DNA from 4 places in the Halomonas aestuarii genome. Region 4 is predicted to be linked to each of the others. Evidence: predicted binding sites of a transcription regulator. Region 4 holds the regulator's gene; each other region holds the start of a gene.
The links. Region 4 encodes sigma-54, which starts transcription at its own class of promoters, with help from an activator protein. Its sites were predicted from a motif close to TGGCACNNNNNTTGCTNT; they were not measured.
Positions count from the first base shown of each region.

Region 1: the regulator sigma-54 is predicted to act here: its motif matches at 1,702-1,719, upstream of glnA (glutamate--ammonia ligase).
Region 2: the regulator sigma-54 is predicted to act here: its motif matches at 1,128-1,145, upstream of BOX17_RS03705 (HAD-IIB family hydrolase).
Region 3: the regulator sigma-54 is predicted to act here: its motif matches at 2,689-2,706, upstream of BOX17_RS03625 (sugar phosphorylase).

Region 1 covers NZ_CP018139.1:1,442,308-1,446,465, reverse strand. The annotation lists gene typA (translational GTPase TypA) at 1-628, opposite strand, end outside; gene BOX17_RS06610 (glycosyltransferase family A protein) at 772-1,311, opposite strand; gene glnA (glutamate--ammonia ligase) at 1,858-3,264, shown strand; gene BOX17_RS06600 (ZIP family metal transporter) at 3,357-4,070, opposite strand.
Region 2 covers NZ_CP018139.1:813,348-817,505, reverse strand. The annotation lists gene BOX17_RS03710 (Ig-like domain-containing protein) at 1-287, opposite strand, end outside; partial or broken gene BOX17_RS17270 (hypothetical protein) at 435-563, opposite strand; gene BOX17_RS03705 (HAD-IIB family hydrolase) at 1,184-2,110, shown strand; gene BOX17_RS03700 (glycosyltransferase family protein) at 2,107-3,327, shown strand; gene BOX17_RS03695 (MBL fold metallo-hydrolase RNA specificity domain-containing protein) at 3,489-4,158, shown strand, end outside.
Region 3 covers NZ_CP018139.1:796,879-801,036, reverse strand. The annotation lists gene dsbG (thiol:disulfide interchange protein DsbG) at 1-62, opposite strand, end outside; gene BOX17_RS03630 (copper chaperone PCu(A)C) at 265-789, shown strand; gene BOX17_RS03625 (sugar phosphorylase) at 818-2,656, opposite strand; gene nrdR (transcriptional regulator NrdR) at 2,785-3,270, shown strand; gene ribD (bifunctional diaminohydroxyphosphoribosylaminopyrimidine deaminase/5-amino-6-(5-phosphoribosylamino)uracil reductase RibD) at 3,270-4,158, shown strand, end outside.
Region 4 covers NZ_CP018139.1:426,717-430,874, reverse strand. The annotation lists gene BOX17_RS01970 (HPr family phosphocarrier protein) at 1-114, opposite strand, end outside; gene rapZ (RNase adapter RapZ) at 118-1,038, opposite strand; gene ptsN (PTS IIA-like nitrogen regulatory protein PtsN) at 1,082-1,567, opposite strand; gene hpf (ribosome hibernation-promoting factor, HPF/YfiA family) at 1,575-1,883, opposite strand; gene BOX17_RS01950 (RNA polymerase factor sigma-54) at 2,054-3,478, opposite strand; gene lptB (LPS export ABC transporter ATP-binding protein) at 3,621-4,158, opposite strand, start outside.

The sequences.
Region 1 (4,158 bases), 1.0 Mb from region 4:
AGGGACCGTCCAGCTCGACCTTGGGCGGCTCGACGATGTCGACGATGGACTGGAACATCGGCGTCATGTCGTCGGCCAGCTCGTCCGGGTCCGGCCCGGCAATGCCGTTCAAGGCCGAGCAGTAGATGATCGGGAAGTCGAGCTGGTCGTCGCTGGCGCCGAGGTTGTCGAACAGGTCGAAGATCTGGTCGATGACCCAGTCCGGGCGCGCGCCCGGGCGGTCGATCTTGTTGACCACCACGATGGGCTTGAGGCCCTGGTCGAAGGCCTTCTGGGTCACGAAGCGGGTCTGCGGCATGGGGCCGTCGACGGCGTCCACCAGCAGCAGCACCGAGTCGACCATGGACATGACGCGCTCGACCTCGCCGCCGAAGTCGGCGTGTCCGGGCGTGTCGACGATGTTGATGTGGTAGCCCTGGCCGTCGGGGGCCTGCCAGTGGATCGCCGTGTTCTTGGCCAGGATGGTGATGCCGCGTTCCTTCTCCTGGTCATTGGAGTCCATGATGCGCTCCTGCCCCTCGGCCTTGCGGTCGAGCGTGCCGGACTGGCTGAGCAGTTTGTCGACCAGGGTGGTCTTGCCGTGGTCGACGTGAGCGATGATGGCGATGTTGCGAAGATTCTCGATCACGACGGGATCCTGCTGACAAAATTGGGGGCGCATTATAGGGGCAGGGCGATGATGGCTACCAGCTTTGTCGCCCTGAATCTCGTGGCGCGACGGCATATCAGTGGGTTGGGAGCCTGCCGAGGACCGAAAAAGGGGCGTTCGGCTCAGGCCACGACGGACGCGACCCTGGCCTGGCAGGCATGCAGGCGCGCGATCAGGTCGGGGAGGGCCTCGGTGTCCAGCGACGGGTCGCAGCCGCCGATGCGCTCGAACCAGACGCGAGACACGCAGAGGGTGTCGCCGAGGTAGAGATGGCGCAGGCGATGCCAGAGGTGCGCCAGCCGGTGGCCGGTCGATGACGTCAGGACCACGGCATCCCGCCGGTGGTGCTCGATGTCCGCCAGGGTATCCACGAGCCAGCTTGCGGGGATGAGGCGTCCCGGCGCGGGGAAGAGCAGGGCCTCTCCCTGGCTGTGGGCCACCGCCGTGTTGAGACGGTCCCCCAGGGGGGTGCCCTCGGTGGTGACCAGGCGAGCCCCGTGCCGGCTGGCCAGGGTCAGCAGGCGTGAGTCGTCGGTGTCGTCGGCGAGCACCACCTCCAGGCGCAGGTCGTGGCGCTGCGCCAGGGGCCGCAGGGCCGCCAGGCGCCGTGGCAGCCCCGGGCCCGAGGAACGGGCATCGAGGAGGATGCTGCAGACGATCATGCTCGGGCCGATCCTTGTGGTGAAGCGCAGGTCGCACTGACTCGACGACTCTCCGGAACCTGCGGCACCCCGGTCGGCGCCGCCATGTAAGTGAGTGTAGTTTTTGGTGTTAACGCGTATCAATCGGCAGCGGACTGATTTTCCTGTGCACGAGGGTTGACCTTCCGGCGCCGGAGGGCATGAGGCGTGCCATCGTCGGGCGATTGTCGAATGACCCAAAGCGGTGCGAATGGTGCTCCGTGTGCACATATATGGTGCAGAAATGCGCCGGCCTCCCTGGCCTGCCGTGGTGAAATGGCGATACTGGTGCATGGGCCGGCCAGGCGATCGGTGACAAAGCCTATATTTATCAATGTTTTGACAGGAATATGCCGTGCAGTGGTGCAAAGCTGGCACGCTGCCTGCATTATGTCTGGCAGTGCCATGCGCCTGCATGGCGGCCGTGGGCAGTGGCCCGGCGGCATGCTACAACACGTGCTGGAGTAGCCAGCGCCATTGCATTACTAAAGCTCGACCTTTCGAGCCCAGCTCACAGTGGAGGACACCATGTCTGCCAAGACTCTCGCCCTGATTGAAGAACATGACGTGAAGTGGATCGACCTGCGCTTCACCGATACCCGCGGCAAGGAACAGCACGTGACCATTCCGGCCCGTGACGTCGATGAGGAGTTTTTCGAGAACGGTCAGATGTTCGACGGTTCCTCCATTTCCGGCTGGAAGGGCATCAACGAGTCCGACATGATCCTGCGTCCGGAGGATGGTTCCGGCTTCCTCGACCCCTTCACCGAGGACGCCACCCTGGTGCTGCGCTGTGACATCATCGAGCCGGCCACCATGCAGGGCTACGAGCGCGACCCGCGTTCCATCGCCAAGCGCGCCGAGGCCTACCTGCAGTCCTCCGGCCTGGGCGACACCGCCTTCTTCGGCCCGGAGCCCGAGTTCTTCATCTTCGACGAGGTGCACTGGAAGTCCGATATCGAGGGCTCCATGTACAAGATCACCTCCGAGGAGGGCGCCTGGTCCACCGACCGTCCGATGGAAGGCGGTAACCTGGCTCACCGTCCGCGGGTCAAGGGCGGCTACTTCCCGGTCCCGCCGGTGGACAGCTTCCACGACATCCGCGGTGCCATGTGTAACACCCTGGAGGCCATCGGCCAGACCGTCGAGGTGCACCACCACGAGGTGGCCAACGCCGGCCAGAACGAGATCGGCGTCAAGTTCAACACCCTGGTCAAGAAGGCCGACGAGGTCCAGGAGATGAAGTACGTGATCCACAACGTGGCTCACGCCTATGGCAAGACGGCCACCTTCATGCCCAAGCCACTGGTCGGTGACAACGGCAGCGGCATGCACGTCCACCAGTCCTTCTGGAAGGACGGCAGCAACCAGTTCGCCGGTGACGAGTACGCGGGCCTCTCCGAGATGGCGCTCTACTACATCGGCGGCATCATCAAGCACGCCCGCGCCCTCAACGCCTTCACCAACGCCTCCACCAACTCCTACAAGCGTCTGGTGCCCGGCTTCGAGGCCCCGGTGATGCTGGCCTACAGCGCCCGCAACCGCTCCGCCTCCATCCGCATCCCCTACACCGCGAGCCCGAAGGGCAAGCGCGTCGAGGCCCGCTTCCCTGACCCGACCGCCAACCCCTACCTGTGCTTCGCGGCGATGCTGATGGCCGGCATCGACGGCATCAAGAACAAGATCCATCCCGGCGACGCCATGGACAAGAACCTCTATGACCTGCCGCCGGAAGAGGGCAAGTCCATCCCGACCGTGGCCGAGAGCCTGGACCAGGCCCTGGAGGCGCTGGACGCCGATCGCGCCTTCCTGACCGAGGGTGGCGTCTTCACCGACGACATGATCGATGCCTACATCGAACTGCTCAGCGAAGACGTGGAGCGCATCCGCATGACCACGCACCCGATCGAGTTCGACATGTACTACAGCTGCTGATCCTGCGGCGCTCAGGCGCCGCACCCGGCATCACGAGAGGCACGCCCAAGGGCGTGCCTCTTTTTTGTCCCGGCGTTGTTGTTACGGCCTTGTCACGGCATAAGCATGTGGGCGGCGATGCCCAGGGCGAACCCCATCACCGCCCCCAGCGGCGGGCCCCAGTGACGCGCAAGCTTGGCCTGGGGCGCGAGGTCCTGGAACACCGAGTAGAGGATGCCGCCGGCGGCGAACAGCATGATCATCGCCACGGCCGAGGGGTAGTGGGCGAGCCACAGCAGGCCGCTCAGCCCCGCGATGGGTCCCAGGCAGGCCGCCAGCAGGAACAGGCCGATCAGTCGCCGGCTCGAGTAGGTCGTGCTGCTGCGCAGCTCGTGGTAGGCGTTGAAACCCTCGGGCAGGTTCTGCAGGGCCATCAGGCCGGCGAGCAGCAGGCTCCCGGGATTGTCAGTGGCGAAGATTGCCCCCAGCGCCAGGGCCTCGGGCACGAAGTCCGACAGCATGGCCGCCAGTTGGCTGGCCGACGTGCCGCTGCGGTTCAGGGCGATGTCCAGGGCCATGAAGGCCAGTCCCCCCGCCACGAAGCAGGCCGTGGCGGCGAAGGGCGAGATGGCCGACAGGCTGTCCGGCACCAGCACCAGGGCCACCGCGGAGAGCAGGGCGCCACCGCCCAGGGCGATGATGCCGTGACGCAGCTCGTTCTCGAGCCAGTCGATCGCTATGCATTCCACCCGGGCGAGCCAGGCTCCCAGCGGCATCGCCATGCCGGCCATCAGCGTGAGGGCGACCACCGTCTGCCATGCCTCCATGCGTCATCTCCTGTGTCCACCGGCCGCACGCCGCGTGCATGTCGGGTATCTGCACCCCATATCAACGCGTTGGCGCAATCGCCATTCC
Region 2 (4,158 bases), 390 kb from region 4:
AGGGTGCCGGCGGTAGTGTCCACCAGGTCCGTCAGGCCAATGATCTCGAGGTCGTCCGCCACGGGCCAGATATCGACGTCGGTATCGTTGTCCAGCACATCGATCGAGATCGTCGAGTCGACCCCATGCAGGAACGTACCGGCATCGTCGTAGGCGACCGGGTCGTCATTGACACCGATGATCTTCACTCTCACCGTTGCATCATCAGTACTCTGGCCATCATCGGCAGCATAGGTGTATTCGTCGTAGACGATGGCACCAGCGGCGAGGGAGTCGAAGCCGTTCACCAGTTGGACGTCTCCGTCTGCCTCTAGACTCAGTGTCGGATCACTGCCGTCGGTGTCGATCCACAGTTGGTCACTATAACTCGCGTCGTAAGTGAAGCTGCCATTGGATCGTAAGTGGATAAGCGGGTTTTGCGGAGCAGAGAGCAGTACTGCCGACAGCTTATCTCCGTCGGCATCGGTATCATTGTTCAGAACGCCGAGCTGAGGATTGGCGCGAAGGATCTCGTCTTCGAAGACTTCGTAGAATAAGTCATCGTTAGCAGTTGGAGTGGCCATTTTCCATCTCCCATTGTATCCACGACCAACGTCAATCGGCGGGCTAGGTATACACTTCGCGAATAGCTGTTCTTGACAGTAAAAACCTTCGATTGGACTGACTGGTAGAAGGCGACATGAAGGAAGGCAATTAAAATGCAGCCACACCACATGGCTGCCAATAAAAGGTCACCACTCGAACAGAATATAGCACGGTAGAAATGTAACCAACCTTTACGAAGTGTATTTTTATAATGGTATTGATCTCATCATTAGAGTGGTTTTTATCCGTAAATGATCGGAGATTCTTGTCATGAAAAATGACGGCTTTTTCAGAATATATACTTGCGGAAGTGTTAGATATGGCACCAACTGATAGCTCGTACGTTGGCATGAATATACTCATCTCAGGTCCACAGGTTCATCATGGTGAGATGCCATCCGCTGGAATTTGTCCTGCAGGAGTACTGCTCTCCATGACGCACCATGGTGGGGCGTTTTCGTGTTCGCTTCTGGTGCGTCAGCCCTGCCGCCTGCGGTGGGCGATCTCTATGCCCCTGTGTACAGAGCGCTTTCGGTGGCCTCTGGCACGCCCCCTGCATGGGGCATGACGAGTCCACCACGCCGGAGCCGGACACGCCATGCCCTCGAACTCAGCCTCGCCCTATGATCCCGCCCAGCGGCCGCGCCTGGTCTTCACCGACCTGGACGGCTCGCTGCTCGACCACCACAGCTACGACTGGTCGCCGGCCCGGCCTTGGCTCGACCGTCTGAAGGCCGAGGGCGTGCCGGTGATTCCGGTGACCAGCAAGACCCGCAGCGAAATCCTGCCGCTGCGCCGCGAGCTCGGCCTCGAGGACGCCCCCTTCATCGCCGAGAACGGCGCCCTGGCCGGGCTGCCCCCCGCCTGGTGCCATGCCCGGCTGGATCGTGGGCCCGGCCCCGACGGCCTGGCGATCCGCACCCTGGGCGTCGATATCGGCTTCATCCGCAAGCGACTCTCGGTCTGGCGAGAGCGGCTGGGGATACGCTTCACCACCATGAGCGAGATGTCCCTGGAGGAACTGGTCGACTTCACCGGGCTGGCCGAGCCGGAGGCACGCCTGGCCCGGCTGCGCGAGGGCAGCGAGCCGCTGATCTGGGAGGAGGCGGACGAGCGCCTCGCGGCCTTCCGGGAGGGCCTCGAGGGAGATGGCCTGCGCCTGGTGCGTGGCGGACGCTTCTGGCACGTCACCGGCGACTGCCACAAGGGCCGGGCCGTCGCCTGGCTGATCGATCGCTTCGAGGCGCTGCGCGGCAGCCGGCCCCTGACCCTGGCGCTGGGCGACGGCCCCAACGACATCGCCATGCTCGAGGCGGTCGACCAGGCCGTGGTGATCCGCGGCTGCCACGATCTGTCGGTGTCGCCGGACCAGCCATCACTCTATTGCAGCGTGGCCACCGGGCCCGCCGGCTGGGCCGAGGGGGTGGCCTACTGGTGGGGGCGAGCCCACCGCCGACTGACGTCGGCGGCCGCAGGCGTGACCGAGACGGTGCGCGGTGAGCGTACGGGGAGGGTGCCGGCATGAGCGACTTCCACCAGAACGGCATCATCACCGACTTCCACAACCTGACCCGCCGGCCGGTGGAGGCCCTGGAGGAGGATCTGGTCGCGTTCTCCGCGCGTCGCCCCATGAGCCTGATCCTGCCGTCGCTCTTCTCCGAGCTGGAGGGGCCGGCGCTGTCCCACATCGTCGACGAGATCGCCCGGGTGCCCTACCTCGCGGAGGTGGTGATCGGCCTGGATCGCGCCGACCGGGAGCAGTTCCTGCGCGCCCGCGACTTCTTCGCCCGGCTGCCCCAGCACCACCGCATCCTCTGGAACGACGGTCCCCGGCTGCGCGCGCTGGACGCCGAGCTGGAGGCGCAGGGTCTGGCGCCCCAGCAGCCCGGCAAGGGCCGCAACGTCTGGTACTGCGGGGGCTATGTGCAGGCCTCGCAGCGCAGCCGGGTGGTCGCCCTGCACGACTGCGACATCCTCACCTACGACCGGGGGCTACTGGCGCGGCTCTTCTATCCCGTGGTCCATCCCCAGTTCAACTACGAGTTCTGCAAGGGCTACTACCCGCGCATCGCCGAGGGGCGGCTCAACGGCCGGGTCTCGCGGCTGATGGTCACCCCGCTGCTGCGGGCCCTCAAGAAGATTCACGGTCCCTTGCCCTACCTCGAGTACCTGGATAGTTTCCGCTACGCGCTCTCCGGCGAGTTCTCCATGCGCACCGAGGTGCTCGACGGCATCCGCATCCCGGCCGACTGGGGGCTGGAGATCGGGGTACTCTCGGAGGTACATCGCAACTACTCGACCAAGCGCCTCTGCCAGGTGGACCTGGCCGACGCCTATGACCACAAGCACCAGCCGGTGTCCGCCGACGACGCCACGGGCGGACTCAACCGCATGAGCCTCGATATCGCCAAGTCGCTCTATCGCAAGCTGGCGACCCAGGGCGTGACCTTCAGCGCCGAGGGCTTCAGGACCATCAAGGCGACCTACTACCGCCTGGCCCTGGACCTGATCGAGGCCTATGACCACGATGCCGTGATGAACGGCCTGAGCCTGGATCGCCACGGCGAGGAACAGGCCGTGGAGCTCTTTGCCGCCAACCTGCTCGAGGCCGGCAGCGCCTTCCTGGACAACCCCGGCGAACGACCCTTCATCCCCAGCTGGAACCGGGTCAAGGCGGCCATCCCCGACCTGCCGGAGCGCATGTTCCAGGCGGTGGAGCTCGACAATGCCGGGGAGGTCTAGCCGCTCCGGCGGTGCCTGATCGGGGCTCCGGGCGCCCTGGCGGCATCGTCCCTGCCGTTGACCTCGCGCAACCCGCCGAATCTCGTATCCGTTATGCTGAGTCGACAGGGTGCCTGATTCGACGGTCAGGCCCCGGCAGGCGAGCCACGGGGAGCGAGACCATGTCTACACTGACCTTCCAGGGTGCGGTCAAGGAAGTCACCGGCTCACGCTACCTCATCGAGGTGGACGGCGGGCGTCATTCGCACAAGCTGCTGCTGGAGTGCGGCCTGCACCAGGGCGGCAGTGACGCCGACGAGGCCAACGCCCGCGCCTTCGGGAGCCTGGCCGGACAGCTCGAGGCGGTGGTGCTGTCCCACGGCCATCTGGATCATTCGGGGCTGCTGCCGAAGCTCGTCCGCGAGGGGTATGCCGGGCCGATCCACTGTACCCGTGGCACCCGGGACCTGCTGGAGATCATGCTGCAGGATGCCGCCTTCATCATGGCCAAGGATGTCGAGTGGGAGAACAAGTGGCGCAAGCGTGACGGCAAGCCGCTGGCCGAGCCGCTCTACGAGCTTGCGGACGTGGAACGCACCCTGGCGCTCTGTGAGCCCCACGGCTACGGCCAGCCGATCGACCTGCCGGGCGGTGCCACCCTGGTGTTCCGCAATGCCGGCCATATCCTGGGCTCGGCCGTCGTCGAACTGGCCATCCCCTCGGGGGGGCAGACCCGGCGCCTGGTCTTCTCGGGGGATCTCGGCAACCCCAGCTCGGTGCTGATGAGGGATCCCGAGAAGCTCTACGATGCGGATCTCGTGCTGATGGAGAGCACCTACGGCGACCGCGACC
Region 3 (4,158 bases), 370 kb from region 4:
AGCGTCGTGGCGGCCGTCAGCGAGGCCAGGCCGGCCGTCACGGAGAGGAAGAGGGTTCGCATCGCGGTGTCCTGTCATGGGGAAGTGTCGGGGGGTGACGCGGAGACTCGTTCCGGGCCCCGGAGTTCCCATCCTGCCACGCCGGCATTAGCCGTGGATTAGCCGCCGGGTCGCGCGGCGAGGCGAGATGTCGCACCCCGCTGCCCGTCGCCGTCATGGCAGGATAGGCTCGAGTCCTTACCGTGAATACCGGAGTCTACCCCCATGCGCCTTGCCTCCCTCCCGCTGACCCTGCTCTCCCTCTCGCTGTTCAGCGCCGCCGCAGAGGCCCAGTCGATCACCGTCGACGATCCCCAGGTGCGGGCCGTGCCGCCGGGCTCGACCACCACCGCCGCCTTCATGTCGCTGACCAACCCGGGCGAGACGGACCTGGCGCTGGTCGGGGGCGCCTCACCGCTGGCCGGGACCCTGGAGCTTCACAACCACGTGATGGTGGAGGGCGTGATGCAGATGCGCCGGGTCGACGAGATCCCGATCCCGGCCGGCGAGACCGTGCACCTGGCGCCGGGCGGCTGGCACCTGATGATGTTCGACCTGGCCGCGACCCCGGCCGAGGGCGAGAACGTCGAGCTGACCCTGACCCTCGACAACGGCGAGCGCCTGACCCTCGAGGCGCCGGTGCGTCGCGTGCAGCCGATGCAGATGTCGAACCAGGGCGGCATGGGGGACGACGAGATGGGACACGACGAGATGGGGAGCGACGAGAGGGACCCGCCCTCGGCCCACTGATCGCCGCGCGCTGATCATCGCCCGTGGATCACCCCGGGGCCACTAGCCACAGGCTCCGGTAGGGGGCCAGGCTCTCCTCCTTTGCCCAGGGCGCGTCCTCCAGCAGGTCTTGCCAGCCGGGCGTGTCCAGGGCGTCGAGCGCCAGCGGCTGGCGCCGGTCGGTGACATTGTGGATCGCCAGCAGGCGACGGCCGTCGGCCAGGGGGCCGCGCTCCAGCACCAGCAGCTCCGGCGGGGTCGGGATCACGCGCTGCCTTGCGTCCGGGTGGAAGCAGGGTTCCCGGCGACGCACCGCCAGGCGACGCCTCAGGGCCAGGAACACCTCCCGGGTGGGAGTGTTGCGGCTGTCCAGCAGCTCCTCGAGTGAGGGGGTGTGCCAGCGATGCCGGTTGATCGCGCGCAGGCGGCCAGTGCGCTCGACGCCTTCCAGGTCGTTGAGGGTGGCGGTCAGCGAATGGAGGTAGAGGGCGGGAATGCCCTGCAGGGCCAGCATCAGGTGCTGGCTGCACAGGAAGCGCTCCACCTGCCAGGGGTCCGCCCCGCGGCGGGTCCCCTTCATGGCCTCGAACCAGGTGATGTTGATCTCGTAGGGAATGTCCCGTCCCTGCCCGTCGGTGCGCATGCTGACGAAGCCGCCGAAACGATGCATCAGTTCCAGCAGGGCCTCGAACTCGTGACTCGGCAGCCAGCCCTCCAGCGGTCGGACCCCGATGCCGTCATGGCTGGCGGTGAAGTTGACGTAGCTGCAGCCCGGGGGCAGGTCGGGCAGGCTCTCGAGCCAGCCGGCCAGGGTCGAGGCCTCGCCGCTGGTCAGGGTATGCAGCAGCAGGGGCGGCAGTGGGAACTGGTAGACCAGGTGGGCCTCGTCCGGCGTTGCCGGCTCCTCGTCGTCCTCCCCCGATGATCGATCGCGGTCCTCGTTGGGCAGGCCCTCCAGGTCGGCGTTGGGTAGCCGTACCAGGCCAAAGTAGCTGAGGTTCTCCCGGTGGGGCACGTTGGTCTCGGTGAGCAGCAGCGTGCCCGGCGCCATGTGGTCGACCACGGCGCGCAGCAGTCGCACCACCTCATGGGTCTCGGGCAGGTGGATGCAGGGGGTGCCCGGTATCTTCCACAGGAAGGCGATGGCGTCCAGGCGGATGACTCGCGCGCCCTGCTCCAGGTAGAAGAGCAGGATGCCGATGAACTCCAGCAGCACATCGGGGTTGGCGAAGTTGAGGTCGATCTGGTCCTCGGAGAAGGTCGCCCAGAGGTGCCGGGTGCCGCGACGGGTCGGGACCGGCACCAGCAGCGGGCTGCTGCGCGGCCGGACGACGGCGGAGAGGTCGGTGTCCGGGTCCATCTCGATGAAGTAGTCGCGCCCCGGGAGGCTGCCGCTCAGGTAGTCGACGAACCACAGCGATTCCCGCGAGACGTGGTTGAGCACCAGGTCCACCACCAGGTCCCCCTTCTCGGCGAGGCGCCGGATATCGGACCAGTCGCCCAGGGCCGGGTCGACCTCCCGGTAGTGGATCACCGAGAAGCCGTCGTCGCTGCTCCAGGGGAAGAAGGGCAGCACGTGGACGCCGCTGAAGGTCTCCGGCAGGCGGGCCTCAAGGAAGGCCTGCAGCACCGCCAGGGGCGGGGTGTCCCCGTCGAGCAGGCTGTCGCCGTAGCCGATCAGCCACTGGTCGCGCTCGCTCCATAATGGGGCGGCCTCGTCCGCGTCGCGGGCTGGCAGGGCACCGCGGTGGTGCGACAGCAGCGTCAGCAGGCGGCGCAGCACCTCATCCCGGCGGGGTCCGTACAGCATGGCGAGATGGTCGCGGGCGCGGGCCGTGAAGCCGGCCTCGTCCAGCGGGCGGGCGAGCGAGCGTGTCTTCTGGGACATGGTGGCCTCCGTTGGCCTGGCGATGTCATGGTCTTGCAGGAGCCGTGCCATCCCGGGCGCGCTGGGCGCTCCCGCCGGGAACCGTTACAATGCGGCGACACCCTCTCATCGACGTCGGGTCATCCCCTATGCATTGCCCCTTCTGTGGCGCCAACGACACGCGCGTGACCGATTCCCGCCTGGTGGCCGAGGGCGACCAGGTCCGGCGTCGTCGTCAGTGTGCGGCCTGCGGCGAGCGCTTCACCACCTACGAGACCGCCGAGCTGTTGATGCCTCGGGTGATCAAGTCAGACGGCACCCGTGAGGTCTTCGACGAGGGCAAGCTGCGCGCCGGCATGCTGCGCGCCCTGGAGAAGCGTCCGGTCAGCGCCGAGTCGATCGAGGCGGCGGTGGAGCGCATTCGCCAGCACCTGCGCGCCCGGGGCGAGCGCGAGATCCATGCCCGGGACATCGGCGAGGAGGTGATGCAGGCGCTCAAGCGCCTCGACCAGGTGGCCTATATCCGCTTCGCCTCGGTCTATCGCCGCTTCCAGGACATCGACGAGTTCCGCGCCGAGATCGACCGCCTGGCCCAGGAGCCCGGCTTTTCCCCCGATTCCCCCGGAGGGCAATGATGGCCGACCCGACCCTGCCCGAGCCCTGGATGGCGCGCGCCCTCAAGCTGGCGGGCCGCGGACGCTACACCACCGACCCCAACCCGCGCGTGGGCTGCGTGCTGGTCAAGGCGGGGCGGGTCGTCGGCGAGGGCTGGCACGAACGGGCCGGTGAGCCCCATGCCGAGGTCCATGCGCTGCGCGCGGCGGGGCAGGCCGCCCGCGGCGCCACCGCCTACGTGACCCTCGAGCCCTGTGCCCACCAGGGCCGCACCGGCCCCTGCGCCCTGGCGCTGGTCGAGGCCGGCGTGACCCGAGTCGTGGTGGCCATGCAGGATCCCAACCCGCAGGTGGCCGGCCGCGGCCTCGCGCTGCTGCGCGAGGCCGGCGTCGAGGTGGAGGAGGGCCTGCTGGAGGACGAGGCCCTGGCGCTCAACCCCGGCTTCGTGATGCGCATGTCCCACGGCCGCCCCTTCGTGCGCCTGAAGATGGCCATGAGCCTGGACGGGCGCACCGCCATGCGCTCCGGCGAGTCCCAGTGGATCACCGGCCCCCGTGCAAGGCGCGAGGTCCAGCGCCTTCGAGCCCGCTCCAGCGCCATCGTCACCGGGGTCGAGTCGATCATTTTCGACAATGCCCGGCTCACCGTGCGCCCCGACCAGCTGGAGCTGCCCGACGGCGAGGCGATCGCCGCCCGCCAGCCGCTGCGCGTGGTGGTGGATTCGCGCCTGCGGCTGCCGCTGGCGGCGGCCTGCTTGCGCGAGCCCGGCCGCACCCTGGTGGCCACCCTGGCCGAGCACGGCACCGAGCGGCGAGAGCGGCTCGAGGCGGCCGGGGCCGAGGTGGTGGTGATGCCGGCAGGGGACGACGGCCGGGTCGACCTCGATGCCCTGCTGCGCCACCTGGCTG
Region 4 (4,158 bases):
CCCCCGGTGCACGGTGACCCGCGCATCGAAGGGCCGGCAGCACTGCACCAGCTTGGTGGCGGCCCGGGCGTGCAGGCCACGCCGGTTGGTCAGGGTCAGCTTGCGTTTCGGCACGCGTCAGGTTCCTTCCTGTAGCGGGTCGTTGCCGTCCGTCTCGTCCTCGGCGGGGAGGTTGACCTGCATCCCCAGCTCGCGGTGGCGCAGCCGGATGCCGGCATGCCGCTTCGCCAGGTGGTCGGCCAGTCGCTCGGCCAGGTAGACCGAGCGATGCTGTCCCCCGGTGCAGCCGATGGCCACGGTGAGGTAGCTGCGCTGGCTGGCCTGGTAGCGGGGCAGCCAGCGTTCCACCCAGGCGAGGATGTCGTCATGCATCTCGGTGACGACCGGGTAGCTGTCGAGGAAGGCGATGATGCTGGCATCCCGCCCCGTGGCGTCGCGCAGGGCCGGATCCCAGTAGGGGTTGGGCAGGCAGCGGGCGTCGAAGACGATGTCCGCGTCCAGGGGCACCCCGCGCTTGAAGCCGAAGGACTCCACGGTCAGGGTCATCTGCTCCGCCCGATGGCCCGCCACCTGGTCGGTGATGCGCCCCCGGAGCTCGTGCACCGAGAGCCGCGTGGTGTCGATGACCAGGTCGGCGAGATCGCGAATCTCCGAGAGCGCCTGCTCCTCGGAGTCGATGGCCTCGGCCAGGGTCATGTCGCTGCCGCGGGTGAGCGGGTGACGGCGGCGGGTGTGGGAGTAGCGCTCCAGCAGGATCCGGGCATCAGTGGTCAGGTAGACCACCTGGCAGTCCACGTTGCGTGCGCGCAGATCGTGCAGGAGTTGCGGAAAGCGTTTCAGGGCCTCCGGCAGGTTGCGGGCATCGATGCTGACGGCCATCGAGGAGCGCACCGTGCGGTCATCCTGTAGCTCGTCCACCAGCGAGCCCAGCAGCATCGCCGGCAGGTTGTCGATGGCGTAGTAGCCGAGGTCCTCCAGCGCCTGCAGCGCGATCGACTTGCCGGAACCCGACCGGCCACTGATGATCACGAGCTGCATGCGGGTCTCCTGGCTGGGGGACGGGCCGGGGGGCAGGGAGGGCTCAGCCTCCCTGGCTGCCGGTCGGGGCCTGTTGTCGGATCGCCTCCATGAGGTGCTCATGGAGCTCGCGCTGGCTTGAGCTGTGCCGCAGCCGGGCCCGGGTATCGGCGTCGTTCATCACGCCGGCGACCTGGCCGAGCAGGGCGAGGTGGGCCTCGTCGGCCTCCTCGGGGACCAGCAGCACGAAGACCAGGTCCACCGGTTCCCCGTCGATGGCATCGAAGTCCACCGGCTCAGCCAGCTTGAGGAAGCCAGCGATGGGGGCCTTGCAGTGCGGGTTCCGGGCATGGGGAATGGCGACCCCGTTGCCGATGCCGGTGCTGCCCAGCCGCTCCCGGCCGATCAGTCGGCTGAAGACCTCCTGGCTGTCGAGGCTGGGCGTGTTTTGGGCGATGAAGGTGCTGAAGAACTCCAGCACCCGCTTCTTGCTTCCCCCCGGCACATCGAAGAGGGTGCGCTCGGGGGGCAGGATGGCGTCCAGTGTCATGACGGGATCAGCGAGCGCCGGCGCCCTGGGCGCGGGCCTGTGCCTTTTCCTTGTGCTTCACCAGCTGACGGTCGAGCTTGTCGGCCAGGGCATCGATGGCGGCATACATGTCACTCTCCATGGCTTCGGCATGGAGGTCAGCACCGGCGGCATGCAGGGTGCAGGCGGCCTGCTGGCGTTCCTTCTCCACGGAGAGGGTGACCTGCACATTGGTGATGTTGTCGTAGTGACGCTCGACGCGGGTCAGTTTTTCCTGCACATAGTCACGCAGTGCGTCGGTCAGTTCCACATGATGGCCGGTGATGTTGACTTGCATGACACGCTCCTTGCTCTTGCGGGGTGTGGCTCGATTGTAACCCTTTTTGCCGTCCTGCATACCCCTTCGCCCCGGGGGATTGGAGCTCCCCGTGAACGGCGTCATTTCAATCGCTTGCGTTCGGGTCAATAGGCGGCAGGAGGGCGCTTGAGGGCGTCGCGGGGGATCGTTCAACGCAACCGCTTGCGCTCGCTGGAGGAGGGGATGCCCATCGCCTCGCGATATTTCGCCACCGTGCGGCGCGCGACGCTGATGCCGGCTTCCTCGAGCAGCGCGACCAGCCGGCTGTCGGAAAGCGGCTTGCGCGGGGGCTCGTCCTGGATCAGCTTGCGGATCCGGGCGCGGATGGCGGTGCTGGAGTGGGCGTCGCCCTCGCCGTTGCCGCCCCCCACCTGGCTGGAGAAGAAGTACTTGAGCTCGAACATGCCGCGCGGGGTATGGATGAACTTCTGGGTGGTGACCCGCGAGATCGTCGATTCATGCATCTCCACGACCTGGGCGATATCGGCCAGGATCAGCGGCTTCATGGCCTCCTCGCCATGCTCCAGGAAGTCGATCTGTCGCACCATGATCTCGCGGCCCACCCGCAGCAGCGTGTCGTTGCGGCTGGAGAGGCTCTTCATCAGCCAGCGCGCTTCCTGCAGGTGGTCCTTGAGGAACTGGTTGTCGTCGCTCTTGTCGGCGCGTCGGATCAGGGCGGCGTAGTCGGGCTGGATGCGCAGGCGCGGCATGGCCTCGGGATTGAGTTCCACCTGCCACCCCTCGCGGGTATGACGCGCGACGAGGTCGGGGATCACGTAGTCGCTGTCGCTCTCGGTGAAGGCGCTGCCGGGGCGAGGATCCAGCGAGCGCACCAGGTCGATCACCGTGTCGAGGGCCGCGTCGTCGAGGCCGAGCCGGCGCTTGAGCAGGCGGCGGTCGTCGCCCGCGAGCGCCTCGAGGAACTGGCGAACCAGGCGGCGGGCCTGGGGCAGCAGGGGCGTGTCATCGGGCAGGGTGGCCAGCTGCAGCAGCAGGCACTCGCGCAGGTCCCGGGCGAAGACGCCGGTGGGCTCGAACTGCTGGAGGCGCAGGAGCACCTGCTCGACTTCCCGGCTCCTCAGGCCCGCGAGGCCTTGGGTCCTCAAGCCGTCCCGGATCTCTTCCAGGGGCTGGGTGAGATAGCCGTCGCCGTTGATGCTGTCGATCAGGCTCTCGGCGATGCGCATCTGGCGCTCGTCGAGGTCGGTCATGGCCAGCTGCCAGGCCAGGTGGCCCTGCAGGCTCTGGCCCGACGCCTGGCGTTCGAAGTCGGGGCCCTCGCCGCTGCCGCCGGCGGGGGCGGTGCCGAGGTCCTGGTAGGTGTCGGACCAGTCGCTATCGGTGGTGAGTTCCTCGGGGATCTCGCTGGCCCAGTCGTCGTCGGGCGTCTCGCTCACCGCCTGTTCGCCGAACTCGTCCTCGACGTCCAGCAGGGGGTTGGACTCCAGCGCCTGCTGGATCTCCTGGCGAAGGTCCAGGGTCGAGAGCTGCAGCAGGGCGATGGCCTGCTGCAGCTGGGGCGTCATGGTCAGCTGGGTGCCGACGCGAAGCTGCAGGGAAGCCTTCATGGCCATGAGAGGAGTTCCCCCGGCGTGCCGAAAACCCCTACCCTAGCCCCTGCCCGAGGGGGTTGCAACCTGATAATTTGCAACAATCGTGCCATCCGCAATCTTCATGCCGTCGGGATATAACGACAGGTATATCAGGTGATTGCAATCAGAGGCGGAAGTCCTCGCCCAGGTAGACCTCCCGCACGCGCTGGTTGGACAGGATCGCCTCGGCATTGCCCTCGGCGATGATCCGGCCGTCGCCCACGATGTAGGCGGTATCGCAGATGTCCAGGGTGTCGCGGACATTGTGGTCGGTGATCAGCACGCCGATGTCGCGGGCCTTGAGCTGGCGGATGATGCCCTTGATCTCGCCCACCGAGATGGGGTCGACGCCGGCGAAGGGCTCGTCGAGGAGGATGAAGGCGGGCTCGGTCGCCAGCGCCCGGGCGATTTCCACGCGTCGCCGTTCGCCCCCGGAGAGGCTCATGCCAAGGTTGTCGCGGATATGCGTCACGTGGAAGTCCTCGAGGAGTTCCTCGAGCCGGGCCTGGCGGCCCTGGCGGTCGAGGTCGCGGCGTGTCTCGAGGATCGCCATGATGTTGTCGGCGACCGACAGCTTGCGGAAGATCGAGGCCTCTTGGGGCAGGTAGCCGATGCCGGCCCGGGCCCGTTCATGCATGGCGGCCGTCGAGAGGTCGAGGTCG